Regions from separate parts of the Erwinia sp. PME.40.26/001 genome, predicted to be linked through region 2. Evidence: predicted binding sites of a transcription regulator. Region 2 holds the regulator's gene; the other holds the start of a gene.

What was found. Region 2 encodes sigma-54, which starts transcription at its own class of promoters, with help from an activator protein. Its sites were predicted from a motif close to GTTGGCACANNTTTCGCTNT; they were not measured.
Region 1: a site for sigma-54 is predicted at 2,778-2,797, ahead of glnK (P-II family nitrogen regulator). Genes of this name have one in related genera too.

Annotation. Positions count from the first base shown of each region.
Region 1 is NZ_JBVHNP010000004.1:256,068-263,866, forward strand. Features, by position in the region: gene tesB (acyl-CoA thioesterase II) at 126-986, shown strand; gene amtB (ammonium transporter AmtB) at 1,068-2,369, opposite strand; gene glnK (P-II family nitrogen regulator) at 2,389-2,727, opposite strand; gene ACZ3HG_RS14195 (SmdB family multidrug efflux ABC transporter permease/ATP-binding protein) at 2,999-4,762, opposite strand; gene ACZ3HG_RS14200 (SmdA family multidrug ABC transporter permease/ATP-binding protein) at 4,755-6,524, opposite strand; gene ACZ3HG_RS14205 (Lrp/AsnC family transcriptional regulator) at 6,549-7,022, opposite strand; gene ACZ3HG_RS14210 (DMT family transporter) at 7,128-7,799, shown strand, end outside.
Region 2 is NZ_JBVHNP010000002.1:54,931-62,729, reverse strand. Features, by position in the region: gene lptC (LPS export ABC transporter periplasmic protein LptC) at 1-384, shown strand, start outside; gene lptA (lipopolysaccharide ABC transporter substrate-binding protein LptA) at 356-904, shown strand; gene lptB (LPS export ABC transporter ATP-binding protein) at 910-1,635, shown strand; gene rpoN (RNA polymerase factor sigma-54) at 1,684-3,117, shown strand; gene hpf (ribosome hibernation promoting factor) at 3,140-3,427, shown strand; gene ptsN (PTS IIA-like nitrogen regulatory protein PtsN) at 3,604-4,086, shown strand; gene rapZ (RNase adapter RapZ) at 4,117-4,971, shown strand; gene npr (PTS phosphocarrier protein NPr) at 4,968-5,240, shown strand; gene mtgA (monofunctional biosynthetic peptidoglycan transglycosylase) at 5,337-6,062, opposite strand; gene arcB (aerobic respiration two-component sensor histidine kinase ArcB) at 6,856-7,799, opposite strand, start outside.

The DNA.
Region 1 (7,799 bases), on a different contig from region 2:
TTTTTTCCTGGAACCCCTGATAATCTGCTTTTGACCCCCGCCTCCACAGATCGCATAAACAGACGTTGACGCTAACTGGTCGGATCTCGCAAACTGGAAAAGGAAAAATTATTGAGGAACCGCATATGGGCCAGGCGCTGCAAAATTTGTTAAACCTGCTGGATTTGGAAACACTGGAAGAGGGTCTGTTCCGTGGTCAAAGTGAAGATCTGGGCCTGCGTCAGGTTTTTGGCGGACAGGTGGTCGGTCAGGCGCTGTATGCGGCAAAACAGACGGTGCCGCAGGAACGGATTATTCACTCCTTCCACAGCTACTTTCTGCGTCCTGGCGATAGTCAGAAAGCCATTATTTATGATGTTGAAAACCTGCGTGATGGTCAGAGCTTCAGTGCCCGCCGCGTCAAAGCCGTACAGAACGGCAAACCTATTTTTTACATGACCGCCTCCTTCCAGGGGCCTGAAAGCGGTTTCGAACATCAAAAGCGCATGCCTGACGCCCCCGGCCCTGACAATCTGCCTAATGAGACGGACATAGCCCGCCAGCTGGCGCACTATCTTCCGGAAAAAGCGCGCGATAAGTTTTTATCTGAAAAACCCTTCGAGATCCGCCCTGTCGAGTTCCATAACCCGTTAAAGGGCCATGTCAGTGAACCGGCGCGGTACACCTGGCTGCGGGCGAACGGCACTATGCCAGAGGATAAACGCATCCATCAGTATCTGCTGGGTTATGCTTCTGATTTCAACTTTCTGCCCGTCTCGCTGCAGCCGCACGGTAAAGGCTTCCTGGAGCCGGGAATGCAGGTAGCCACAATAGATCACTCTATGTGGTTCCACCGCCCTTTCGACCTGAATGAATGGCTGCTGTACAGCGTAGAAAGCACCTCTGCCTCCAGTGCCCGCGGCTTTGTTCGCGGTGAGTTCTGGAACCAGCAGGGCGTCCTCGTCGCATCTACCGTTCAGGAAGGCGTGATCCGCCAGCGTTCTTAACCGGCCCCATAAAAAAAGCGGGCCTGATGGCCCGCTTTTTGTTCGGTTTGCTGCACACTGCCTTTTCAGGCTGACAGCCGCTTACTGGTTGTAAGCATTCTCGCCGTGGCTGTTGACGTCCAGACCTTCACGTTCGTGCTCTTCCGGCACACGCAGACCAACAATCATATCCGCCACTTTAAAGCCGATGAACGCCACTACTGCCGTCCAGACTATCGTCAGACCCACGCTGAACAGCTGGACCCAGACCTGGTGCCCCATGGTCACGCCTTCTGCGTAGCCTACGCCGCCCAGGGAAGAAGAGGCGAAGATACCGGTCAGGATGCAGCCAACGATGCCGCACACGCCGTGAACACCGAAGACATCGCAGGGATCGTCAACTCGCAGCCATTTTTTCAGAATGGTGACGCCCCAGAGACCGGCGAGCCCCCCGACCAGACCAATTATCAGTGCACCGCCTACGCCCACATAGCCACAGGCTGGCGTGATGGCGACCAGACCGGCAATCACACCCGAGCTGACGCCCAGCAGAGAAGGCTTACCGCGCAGGGCCCACTCACCGAAGGTCCAGCTCAACATCGCTCCCGCTGTCGCAATCACGGTGTTGAGGAATGCCAGACCGGCAATTTCGTTCGCTGCACTGGCTGAGCCTGCGTTGAAGCCGAACCAGCCAAAGTAGAGTATCGCGGTGCCGGTGAAGACCATCGGCAGGTTGTGAGGTTTGAATGCCTCTTTACCAAAGCCGGCGCGTTTACCGACCAGGTAAGCCCCGACCAGGCCTGCAACCGCCGCATTAATGTGCACCACCGTACCGCCCGCAAAGTCCAGTGCGCCATCCTGAGCCAGGAAGCCGCCCGCCCATACCATATGTGCAATCGGCAGATAGGCAAAGGTCAGCCAGATGACAACAAAAATCAGCAAGGCAGAGAAACGAATACGCTCGGCGATGGCACCGACAATCAGGCCCACGGTGATGCAGGCGAAAGAGGCCTGGAAGGCGACGTGGATATACTGGTAGTAAGATCCCATCACGGCAGTCGGTGAGATATTTTTCAGCATCGCCCAGTTAAAGTTACCGAAGAAGGCATTGCCTTCGCTGAACGCCAGCGAATAGCCATACACCATCCACAGTACACAGACCATGGCGAAGGTCATTGCCACCTGGGTCAGCATCGACAACACGTTTTTAGCGCGGATCAGGCCGCCGTAAAACAGGGCAATGCCGGGGATTGTCATAAACAGCACCAGCGCGGTGCAGATCATCATAAAGGCGTTGTCAGCTTTATCCGCGACCGCAGGCGCAGCGGCCATTGCCAGCGACGGTAAAAAAGCAGCACCGGCGAGGCCTAACTTAGCGAGTTTTTTCATTTTATCCCATCCCATCACAATTCTGAGCCCCGAATTACAGTGCTGCTTCGTCAGTTTCGCCGGTGCGAATACGGATGACCCGTTGCAGTTCTGCAACAAAGATCTTCCCGTCACCAATTTTGCCTGTATAGGCCGCTTTGCTAATGACATCAACCACTTCATCAAGCTGGTCGTCTGCAATCGCAATATCAATTTTTACTTTTGGCAGGAAGTTCACGCTGTATTCAGCACCGCGATACAGTTCTGCATGACCTTTCTGACGGCCGAAGCCTTTCACTTCAGTGACAGTGAGACCCTGAATGCCGATTGACGACAGTGCTTCTCGCACGTCTTCCAGTTTGAACGGTTTGATTACCACGGTAACCAGCTTCATACGATCCCCTCCAGTAAAAAAATAGGTTGTTTCAGCGACACGAAATGATTAAAGCAAACGCTGTGCCAGAGTTTAAAAATCTGCATTTTTCAGACCATTAGTCAGTGCTGGTCTGAGTCCTGGCTGAGGCGCAGATCACACAGAAAAGAGAGGCACAATGAGGAGTATAGAAAAAACGCACCAGAAAGGTGCGTTATGCGTTAAGCCAGTGCATTTGTGCGATAAACGGGTGTTTTCTCGCCTGCATTTGGTGCAGCGTAGCGGTAAGGTGTCAGCCGTTTTCGGCAGCGGCCAGCTCCTCACCCGCTAACTGCAGCTGATACATCTGCCAGTAGCGTCCTTGGGCGGCCAGAAGCGCCTGGTGGCTGCCGCGCTCCACGGCCTGCCCACGGTGCAGCACCAGAATGGTGTCTGCCTCGGTGATGGTGGAGAGCCGGTGCGCAATCACCACCAGCGTCGTCTGTTCACGTATCGCCCGCAGTGCTTTCTGAATGGCCTGTTCCGTGCCGGAATCAATATTGGCGGTGGCTTCATCCAGGATCAGGATTTGGGGCGATGCCACCAGCACGCGTGCCATCGCCAGCAGTTGCTTCTGCCCGACAGAGAGGGTGTTCCCCTGCTCTCCCAGCCGGGTGTGGATCCCCTCCGGCAGGTCACGCGCCAGGGAGGCCAGCTGCACCGTTTCCAGCGCCTGCCATACGGCGTCTTCACTGATATCGCGCCCCAGGGTGACGTTAGCAAAGAACGTATCGGCCAGCACGACGGGGTCCTGCTGAACCATCGCCACGCTCCCCCGCAGCGCCGCATGGCTGAGGGAAGCGAGCGGACGGCCGTCCAGCAGGATCTCCCCCTGACTGAGCGCATAATAGCCCATCAGCAGATTAGCCAGCGTGCTTTTTCCGCTGCCGGTATGCCCGACCAGCGCCACAAAATGGCGTGAGGGCACCGACAGGTTGATATCCGTTAACACCGGGCGGCCGCTGCGGTAGGCGAAGGTGACATCACGGATCTCAATGCTACCGCTGCGCAGCGGCTCACTGTCTTCGCCATAGGGCTGACGCGGCGCGTCCATCAGTTCAAAAATGCGCTCCCCCGCCACGACAGCCTGTTGCAGCATTGACTGCTGGGTGGTCAGTTCGATCAGCGGTTCATTCAGCCGTCCCAGGTAGTTGATAAAGGCATACAGTACGCCAACCTCAATCGTGCCGACGGAGGTGAACCCAAACAGCATCATCAGGCCACAGAGGATCATCGCTGAAAAAAGACTGAGCAACGGCCGCAGCAGGAAGCCGTCCAGCCGTAACGTCTGCATCCGCGCCAGATAGTGTGAACGGCTGGCCTCGCCCATCCTTTCGCCAAAGCGTGCCTGCTGGCGGAACTGCTGAATGACGCTCATCCCGTTGATCACTTCATTAAAGCCGTTGTTGATCTCGGCCAGATAGCTGCGGACGCGGCGCACAATCGGCGTGCTGTAGCGCTGATAAATCAGCATCACCACCAGCACGGCAGGAAAAATAGTGATCGCCACCAGCGCCATACGCCAGTCAAGGCTGAACATCGCCACCAGCATCGCCCCCACCAGCGCCGCGCTGCGCAGGACGGTGGCGACAACGGTGACGTACAGGTCGCGCACCACCTCGGTATCATTGGTGACGCGAGAGATTATCTGGCCGACCGGTTGGGTATCAAATGCTCCCAGCGGCTGGCGCAGCGCCGCATCCATCACGTCAGTTCGCAGACGCTGAACCACGCCGACCGCCGCCTGATTAAACAACAGTGCCTGAGCGTAGTGCAGCGCTGCTGCCAGCAATTGTAATAACAGGAAACTGACGACCAGGCCGGCAGCCAGCCCTACCGGCATGCGGTGTTTCGCCACCATGTTGTCGATAAAGTAGCTGACCAGCACCGGCCCCAGCACCTCTGCGGCGGCGGCAACCCACAGCATCAGCACCGCCAGGCTCAGGGATTTACGCCACGGTGCACCGTAGGACAGCAGCCGTTTGATCGTCGGCCACAGTTGGATGACATTAGCCATGCACAGCTCCCTGTTCTGTTTCATCATCGTCCAGGGCGGCTTCCAGCTGCTGATAACGGTACATATCGCGATACCAGCCCTCTTCTGCCGACAGTTGCTCATGGTCGCCGCGCTGTGCCACCTGGCCGTGCTGCAGTACCAGGATCTCACTGGCTTCGGTCAGCGCAGAGAGGCGATGGGCGCTGATGATCACCGTGCGCCCTTCTCCCCAGCTGCGCAGATTATGCAGGATCTGATGCTCGGTACGGCCATCCACGGCGGACAGCGCATCATCCAGTACGAGGATTTCCGCCTCCAGCAGCAGGGCCCGCGCAATAGAAATCCGCTGTTTCTGACCGCCAGAGAGCATCACGCCCCGCTCGCCCACTTCCGTCTCATAACCCTCCGGCAACCGCAAAATGTCGTCATGGACAAAAGCGAGACGAGCCGCCTGTTCAATTTCACTTTGTGTGGCACCCGGACGGCCCAGCGCAATGTTACTGGCTACGCTGTCGGAGAACAGGAAGGGGGTCTGGCTGACCACGGCCAGGCGGCTGCGCCAGCTGTCCAGACGCAGCTGTGGTAAAGGAATATCGTGATAACAAATATCGCCCTGGTCGATATCAAAATGGCGCTGGATCAGACTCAACAAGGTACTCTTCCCCGCGCCGGTAGGGCCACACAGCCCCAGCATCTGTCCTGGCTGAAGGCGAACGTGCAGATTGCGCAGCGCAGGCTGTTGCGCCCCCGGATAGCAGAACTCGCCGACTGAGATCGCCAGCACGCCCCGCCCTTCCGGCAGCGCTTTATCACCGTCAACGACTGCCGGCGCTTCCGCCAGCAGCGCCTTAATTCGGGTCCAGGCCGCGCTCCCGCGTTCAACAATGTTAAACATCCAGGCCAGCGCCAGCATCGGCCAGATCATCAGCCCCAGGTACATCACAAAACTGGTGAGCTGCCCCAGGGTCATCGTGCCGTGCCATACCATCCAGCTCCCGCCGCCGATAGCCAACAGATTCGACAGGCCGATAGCGATATAGATAGTGGGGTCAAAGCGCGCATCAACGCGGGCTACCCGCAGGTTTTTTTCTCCGGTATCTTTGGCAATGGCAGCAAACTGCCCCGACTGATGGTCTTCCAGGCCAAACGCTTTGATCATACGAATACTGCTCAGGCTTTCCTGCGTCTGATCGTTCAGCGAGGAAAATGCCGCCTGGGCCAGCTTAAAGCGCTGATGGAGCTGATCACCGTAGCGTTTGATCACCAGCGCCATCACCGGCATCGGCAACAGCGCCAGCAGCGTGAGCTGCCAGCTGATTTGCGTACTCATCACAATCAGCACTGCCATGCCCATGACCAGCGAGTCGACCAGCGTCAGCACACCTTCACCGGCGGCGAACACCACACGGTCAACGTCATTGGTGGCCCGGGCTATCAGGTCGCCGGTCCGGTGGCGTAAATAGAATCCGGGATGCTGGCGACTGAGCTGACGATAGAAATCTTCACGCAGCTCCACCGCCAGCTGATAGGAGGCTCCAAACAGCAGCACGCGCCAGACATAGCGCAGCAGATAAACGACAATGGCCGTGGCCAGCATGACGCCAACCCACATCATCAGCTGGCTGTGACTCATGCTGTCACGGCTGACGCCGTCGACGATCCTGCCCACCACATGCGGTGGCAGGAGTTGCAGTATGGCAATCACGATTAACAGCAAAACCGCCCCGAGATAACGGCGCCATTCACGCAAAAAGTACCAGCTAAGTTGGCTAAAAAGTCGCACAAAAATATCCTGATTATCGACCGGTTAAAGCGTCACCGGCAAAGCGGTGGTGTATTTTATCTCTTCCATCGCAAAACTCGAAGTGACATCGATCAGGCCCGGCACGCCGTTGACCAGACGCTTGTAAAAGCCATCATAGCTTTTCATATCGGCCACCTGGACACGCAGCAAATAATCATACTCACCCGCCATGCGATAGAACCCCATCACTTCCGGCATGGCCTGCACCACATCGACAAACTGGTTAAACCATTCACTGCTGTGCTGCTGGGTTTTGATCAAGACAAAAGCCGTCAGACTAAGGCCAAGTTTTTCACCATCGAGTAACGCCACCCGGCCGCGAATATAGCCTTCATCCTCCAGCCTTTTCAAGCGCTTCCAGCAGGGCGTGGTGGTCAGGCTGACAGCATCCGCCAGCGCCTGCAGGGAGAGCGTGCAATCCTGCTGGAGCAGGTTTAACAGCAAGCGGTCTTTTTTATCCAGCGGTGTAAGTAGCAAAATTTTCTCCAGAAGGTCAGCAATACAGCAGTATTATAGCAACCTTTTCCCCGGGCATTTCGTTAATCTGGTTCTCCTGCAGTCTCTCACTCAAGGATGACGAAAATGCCGCGTTCTGCTTACCGTAACCTGTTGATCATTGGATTATTCACGGCTGTCGCCCTCACCTGGGGTACAACCTGGATGGCGATGAAAATCACCGTGGCCACCGTTCCACCCGTTTTTGCCACCGGGCTGCGTTTCCTCTGTGCTGCCCCGCTGCTGCTGTTGCTTGCACGATATAAAAAGGCGCCGTTGCTGTTTCCCCGGGGGCAGCGCGGTTTTCAGCTCTGTGTGATGCTGTTCTATTTCGCCATTCCGTTTACGCTGATGATCTACGGTGAGCGTTACACGTCATCCAGCCTGGCGGCGATTATTTTTGCCACCATGCCTGCGGCGGTGCTGGCCGCTTCCCTGCTGTTTCTCCGTGAAAAAACATCGCTGCAGCAGCTGCTGGGTCTGGCCATCAGCATCGGCGCACTAAGCACAATTCTGTGGCACGAAACCCGCCACAGCGGAGAGAGTCAGCTTCAGGGGATCCTGGCGCTGGTCGCTGCCGTGCTAATCCACGCGGTGATGTACGTCCAGTGTAAAAAGCGCTGTGCGGGTATTTCCGTGTTGAGCTATAACGCACTGCCCTGTCTGGGGGCGGGCATACTCCTGACGGTGGCCGGGCTGGCGGAATCACCCGATGTTCATGCCTTCGCGCCCGAGGCGCTGATAGCGATTGCCTATCTT
Region 2 (7,799 bases):
TCAGACAAAGTGACCTATTTCTCAGCCGACGCAGTGAGCTGGTTCGACAATCCGGTAATGACAACGTACGACGAGAATAAGGTGCCCACCTGGTCGGTCCGGGGGGATAAGGCCAAACTGACGAACGATCGCATGTTGTATCTTTACGGGCATGTTGAAGTGAACAGCCTGACAAAAGACACACAGCTTGAGCGTATCAAAACGGATAACGCTCAGATCAACCTGACGACGCAGGATGTTACCTCTGACGATCAGGTCACACTTTATGGCCGCAGCTTTAACTCTACAGGTATGAAGATGCGTGGGAATTTACGGAAGAAAACTGCCGAGTTGATTGAAAAGGTCAAAACATCTTATGAAATTCAAAATGAACAAAAGCCTTAAATTACTGACTGCTACCCTCCTGTTCGCGGCGAGCGTTCCGGCTTTTGCCCTGACCGGTGACTCAGAAAAACCGGTCAACGTTGACTCGGAAAATCAGGCGCTGGACATGCAGGGCAACGTGGCCACCTTTACCGGTAAAGTCATTGTGACCCAGGGAACGATTAAAATTACGGCGGATAAAGTCGTGGTGACCCGTCCGGGCGGCGACAGTAATAAAACCATTGTGGATGCCTACGGCAACCCGGCGACGTTCTATCAGATGCAGGACAGCGGTAAACCCGTCCAGGGCCACGCGCAAAAAATGCATTACGAGCTGGCCAAAGACCTGGTGGAGTTAACCGGTGACGCCTATCTGGAACAGCTGGACAGTAATGTTAAAGGCGATCGCATTACCTATCTGGTGAAAGAGCAAAAAATGCAGGCCTTTGGCAGTTCCGGCAAGCGTGTCACTACCGTACTGGTGCCGTCACAGCTGCAGGACAAAGGCACACCGTCAAACGGTCAGAAAAAGAGTAACTAACGAACATGGCAACCTTAATAGCGGAAAACCTGGCGAAGGCCTACAAAGGCCGTCGCGTGGTTGAAGATGTCAGCCTGCAGGTCAAGTCTGGCGAAATCGTGGGTCTGCTTGGCCCAAACGGTGCAGGTAAAACCACAACGTTTTATATGGTCGTTGGCATCGTACCCCGCGATGCCGGCCGCATTATCATCGATGATGAAGACATCAGTATTCTGCCGCTGCACGCCCGCGCGCGTCGTGGTATTGGCTATCTGCCACAGGAAGCCTCCATTTTCCGTCGTCTGAGCGTGTTTGATAACCTGATGGCGGTGCTGCAGATCCGTGACGACCTGACCAGCGAACAGCGTGAAGATCGTGCGAATGAGCTGCTGGAAGAGTTCCATATCGAGCACCTGCGTGACAGCCTGGGTCAGGCGCTGTCTGGCGGTGAACGCCGCCGTGTCGAGATTGCCCGCGCGCTGGCGGCTAATCCGAAGTTCATCCTGCTGGATGAACCCTTTGCCGGTGTTGACCCGATTTCCGTTATTGATATTAAAAAGATCATTGAACACCTGCGCGACAGCGGGCTGGGTGTCCTGATCACCGACCACAACGTCCGTGAAACGCTGGCAGTCTGTGAGCGTGCCTATATCGTTAGCCAGGGGCATTTGATCGCCCACGGCACCCCGGAAGCGATCCTGGCCGATGAACAAGTTAAGCGTGTCTATTTGGGAGAAGAGTTCAGACTCTGATAAGGTGTTTGCATTCGGTAAGTTTTCTGGGGAATTAAGACTCTGAACATGAAGCAAGGTTTACAACTCAGGCTCAGTCAACAGCTTGCCATGACGCCACAGTTGCAGCAGGCCATTCGCCTGCTGCAACTCTCTACGCTTGAGCTCCAGCAGGAAATTCAGTTGGCGCTGGAAAGTAACCCGTTGCTTGAACAAACCGACATTCATGAAGAAGTCGATACCCGCGAATATCAGGAAACTGAAGCGCTGGATACCCGGGAAGCGCTGGAACAGAAGGACATGCCTGAAGAACTGCCGCTGGACGCCACCTGGGACGAAATTTATACCGCAGGGACCCCGTCCGGTACCGGGACGGATTACCACGATGATGAATTGCCCGTCTATCAGGGTGAAACCACCCAGACACTGCAGGACTATCTGATGTGGCAGGTAGAACTGACGCCGTTCACCGACACTGACCGGGCGATCGCGACCTCGATTGTGGATGCGGTGGACGATACGGGGTATCTGACGGCCTCGCTGGAAGAAATTCTGGAAAGTATGGGCAGCGATGAGCTGACTATCGACGAAGTGGAAGCCGTGCTGAAACGTGTACAGCGATTTGATCCGGTCGGCGTCTGCGCTCGTGATTTACGCGATTGCCTGCTGGTTCAGCTGTCACAATTCGCGGCCGATGTTCCCCTGCTGAAAGAAGCGCGTCTGATTGTCAGCGAGCATCTTGATCTGCTGGCGAATCATGACTTCCGCAGTCTGATGCGCGTCACCCGCCTTAAGGAAGAGGTACTCAAAGGTGCTATGCAGGTAATACAGACCCTTGACCCGCGTCCAGGGCAGTCGATTAATACTCAGGAACCCGAGTATGTCATTCCGGATGTGCTGGTACGTAAAGTCAGTAACCGCTGGACCGTTGAGCTCAATGCCGACAGCGTGCCGCGCCTGAAAATCAATCAGCACTATGCGTCGTTAGGCTCCAGCTCACGCAGCGACAGTGATTCGCAGTTTATACGCAGTAACCTGCAGGAAGCGAAATGGCTGATTAAAAGCCTGGAAAGTCGTAATGACACGCTGCTGAAAGTGACACGCTGCATCGTTGAGCAGCAGCAGGCCTTTTTTGAGCAGGGCGAAGAGCATATGCGCCCGATGGTGCTGGCCGATATTGCCAGTGCTGTTGAAATGCATGAATCGACGATTTCCCGTGTGACCACCCAGAAATATCTGCACAGCCCACGGGGCATCTTTGAACTGAAGTATTTTTTCTCCAGTCACGTCAACACCGAGGGCGGAGGCGAAGCCTCATCCACGGCTATCCGTGCGCTGGTGAAAAAGTTAATCTCGGCGGAGAATCCCGTCAAACCACTCAGCGACAGCAAGCTGACCTCCATGCTTTCCGAACAGGGGATTATGGTAGCAAGGCGCACTGTGGCAAAATACCGAGAGTCTTTATCCATCCCGCCATCAAACCAGCGCAAACAGCTGGTCTGAACGAACTGAGAAGGAAGACACTATGCAGCTCAATATCACTGGACAACACGTAGAAATCACCGAACCACTGCGCGAATTTTTGACTGAAAAGTTTGCCAAACTGGAACATTATTTTGATCGCATTAATCAGGTCTATATTGTGCTGAAAGTGGAGAAAGTGACACAGATTGCAGATGCTACGCTGCATGTGAACGGTGGGGAGCTGCACGCCACCTCGGAAGATAAAGATATGTACGCGGCGATTGACGGGCTGATTGACAAGCTGACTCGCCAGTTAAATAAACATAAAGACAAGCTTAAACAACACTAAATTCACCATGCGTTGATGGTTTTTCAGCAGCCACCCCTTTAAAGGTTAAGCTGAAAGCGGTATCGGCTCGTATTCTTCCGGGAATACGAGCCGTTAATCAATACAGCATGTTAATCTTGACTCCGAAACGGGGAAGAGGATAACTCGCCTGCGGCAGTGAAAAGTTAAGTGAAACTATGATGAACAATGATTTGAAACTGGAACTGGGCTCCGTGCTGAGCGTCTCATGTACGCGTAATGGCGTGCATTGCCAGAGCAAAAAACGGGCGCTGGAAATTATCAGCGAACTGGCAGCTAAACAGCTAAACCTTCCGCATCAGACAATTTTTGAAGCGATTCTGACGCGTGAGAGAATGGGAAGTACCGGTATCGGTAATGGCATTGCCATCCCGCACGGCAAGCTTGAGGAAGATACGCTGCGTGCCGTCGGCGTTTTTATTCGCCTTGACCAGCCCATTGCGTTCGATGCCATTGATAATCAGCCTGTGGATCTGCTGTTTGCCCTGCTGGTACCCGCCGATCAGTGTAAAACGCATCTGCATACGCTCTCACTGGTGGCCAAGCGCCTGGCGGATAAAACCGTACTGCGGCGTCTGCGTTCCGCACAGAGCGATGAAGATCTTTATGCGATCATCACGGAAGATCACGAACAGAGCTAGTCAGGCAGGTTAAATGAGGGGAATTGTGAAATGGTGCTGATGATCGTCAGCGGTCGTTCAGGCTCAGGAAAATCTGTGGCGTTACGCGCCCTGGAAGACATGGGTTTTTACTGCGTGGATAATCTGCCCGTGGTCCTGCTGCCTGACCTGGCGAATTCGCTGGCCGAACGCAACATATCTGCTGCGGTAAGTATTGATGTCCGCAACATGCCGGAATCTCCGGAAGTGTTTGAAACCGCACTTAACAGTTTACCAGACTGTTTTTCGCCGCAACTTCTGTTCCTTGATGCTGACCGTAATACCTTAATTCGTCGCTACAGTGATACACGTCGTCTGCATCCGCTCTCCAGTAAAAATCTGTCGCTGGAAAGCGCCATTGATGAAGAGAGCGATCTGCTGGAGCCCCTGCGCTCCCGGGCCGATTTGATTATCGACACCTCAGAGATGTCCGTGCACGAGCTGGCCGAGATGTTGCGTACCCGCCTGCTGGGCAAGCGAGAGCGTGAACTGACGATGGTGTTTGAGTCCTTTGGCTTTAAGCACGGCATTCCGATTGACGCTGATTACGTATTTGACGTGCGATTTTTGCCTAACCCGCACTGGGATCCCAAGCTGCGCCCGATGACCGGACTCGATCGCCCGGTTGCTGCCTTCCTCGATCGCCACACGGAAGTGCATAACTTCATCTATCAGACGCGCAGTTACCTTGAGTTATGGTTACCGATGCTGGAAACCAATAACCGTAGCTATCTGACCGTGGCGATTGGGTGTACCGGCGGCAAACACCGTTCCGTCTACATTGCCGAACAGCTGGCAGATTATTTCCGCTCTCGCGGTAAGAACGTACAGTCCCGTCACCGCACGCTGGAAAAACGTAAATCATGACCGTGAAACAGACCGTTGAGATTAAAAACAAGCTGGGCATGCACGCCCGTCCGGCGATGAAGCTGTTTGAACTGGTACAGAGTTTTGATGCGGAAGTGCTGCTGCGTAATGAAAGCGGCACAGAAGCTGAAGCCAGTAGCGTGATTGCCCTGCTGATGCTCGACTCTGCCAAAGGCGGGCATATCGAGGTGGAAGCCAGCGGACCGGAAGAAGATAAAGCGCTGGCGGCGGTCATCGACCTGTTTAACGCCGGTTTCGACGAGGAGTAATCCCCTTCCCCGGCAGACCGGCCCTGACGGCCGGTCTGTGTTGCCCCCTCCCCCCTTTTTTGCAGTTCCTCTGTCAGACCTGAACCTGGTCCGGACTCATTGCAATTGGTGTTCCCTGAGGAAACCTTCCCCGCCGAGCTGGCGCATCTGACGCATGATCCACTGCTGACGCTGGCGAACATAGCCTGAAGGCGCGTCGGCGCGGTAGCGTATTGGATTCGGCAGAACGGCGGCCAGCAGCGCCGCTTCGGACAGGGTTAAGCGGCTGGCCGGCTTGTGAAAATAGCGCTGAGAGGCTTCCTCAACGCCAAAGACCCCTTCTCCCATTTCAGCCACATTCAGATAGACGGTCAGAATACGTCGCTTGGTCCAGACGGTTTCGATCCCCACGGTCAGACCGGCCTCCAGGCCTTTACGCACCCAACTGCGTCCGTCCCAGAGGAACATATTTTTTGCCGTCTGCTGAGAAAGCGTAGAGGCACCGCGCATGCCAGCTTTTTCACCGCTGTTGTCCAGAACCGACTGGATGGCGGCCACGTCAAAACCCCAGTGCGTCGGGAATTTTTGATCTTCAGAAGCAATGACGGCCAGCGCCATCCATGGCGAGATGTCATCCATCCCCACCCAGTCAGAGTGCGCCACATAGTCGAAATCACCGCTAAACCAGGCCCCGATCTGCCGTTCGGCCATCACCGCAGAGAACGGCACCGGCAGAAAGGCAAACAGGATAATGCCAGCAAGCCACAATCCAGTTATTCCCAGGACCAGGCGAAGCAGAAATGCTTTGATGCGCGTAAAACCCCGTGATTTATTGCGACTCATTACTGAGGATCCCGTCCATATTTATCAGTATGAAAATTCACCAGGAATTCTCCATCATTGTTAATTAACCCAACATAACCGGAATCGGTTCCATTAAATCACGCCATTTACCTTAACTCCACGCTGGATCGGCTTACGGTTGAAATTGCATTAAATCAATTGGTTCAGCCTGCTTATAAATTTCTCCTGCCACTTTTAAGGAATTTCACGCTCACTTAAGAAATGAGCACTACATTCGGGTGGTAAGTGATGTTTTTCCCGCATATTAAGACACTGGTAAGAGCAGTCAATCTTGCTGAACGGAGTCAGCTTTTAGGTCTGCCCTCCACTGAGTTTGAGAATTTTTGCTAGCAGAAACCAAAACGTTTCGGAAGCATCTGGTTAATAAACAAAAAAATAGCTAAAAAACATGATGTTAAAAGAAAACCTTACCCCTTACCTGTTCCCTGCCGCCCGACCTCGAAAAAAGCCGGACAAGAGAAACATTGACCTGCGCCATCCGGGCTTAAAGAAACAGGTAATTGTACAATTATCATGCGAATCATCGTAAATAAACATTCCCTGCTTGACTGAGTGAGCAAAATCGGGTCTTCTATTTACGAACGCTGCTCAACATCACACATTTTAATGAATCCGCTAACATGTGATGCAAGATTTGCTAAAGTAGTGACTGAGCTATTTAACGTTCAACCAATACCAAACCTTCGCTCCCGATGATTAAAATCAGAACAGCGCAGGTTACCAATTTCCCTGGTGTTGGCGCAGTATTCGCGCACCCCGGCTTCGGTCGGGGTCATTTTTTTTCAGCATCCGTCACCCATTGCCGCAGAACATCCACGTCGTGACGCCATTCCTGTTTCAGTTCATCAATCCACTCCTGAACATTGTCCCACCATGCAGGTAGTTCCGGACTTTGGATCTGTTTTGCAATCTGCTGTAAATGCGTTAATCCGACGGAACCCGCCGCGCCCTTAATTTTGTGCCCCTCTTCCGCAATGCCCTTTTGATCGCGAGCCATCATGTTGGAATCCAGCACCGCCAGATAGCCTGGCATCATCTGCTCAAACATTGCCAGACTCTGGTGGATCAAGCCCGGCCCCACCAGTTCGATATATTGTTCCAGCATTGGAACATCCAGCAGTGCCAGTTCTTTCTTGTCCATGGTGAACTCCGGTTCAGTGGCTAAGTCGTCGACCTGAAAATCCCAGTATTTTTTAATCATCGCCGTCAGAGCAGGAACCGCCAGCGGTTTGCTCAGGACGTCATCCATACCGGCATCAAAATATTCGCGTTTATCTTTCAGCACGTTTGCCGTCAGCGCCACCAGCGGCGGCAGTTGCTCACCCGCGTGACGCTGATGAATCATCCGCGCCACATCCAGACCGGTCATGTCGGGCAGTTGGATATCCAGCAGCACCAGATCGAACTCATCCGGGTCAAACATCTCCAGCGCGGCCTGGCCGGTCATCGCCACTTCCACGCTGCTGCCCAGTTTTTCCAGCACAGAGCGGGCAACCACCACATTCAGTTCAATGTCCTCGACCAGCAGGATATGCAGCGCAGGCAGTGGCATGTCGTCTTCCCTCTGCTCATCCTGCGGCTCTTCCTCAACGCGTGGCGCATTGAGCGTCAGGGTGAAGCAGGAACCCTGTCCCGGAGCGCTGTGAACGCGGATATCGCCACCCATGCTCTGCGCCAGACGGCGGGAAACGGCCAGACCAATACCCGTGCCGGTGG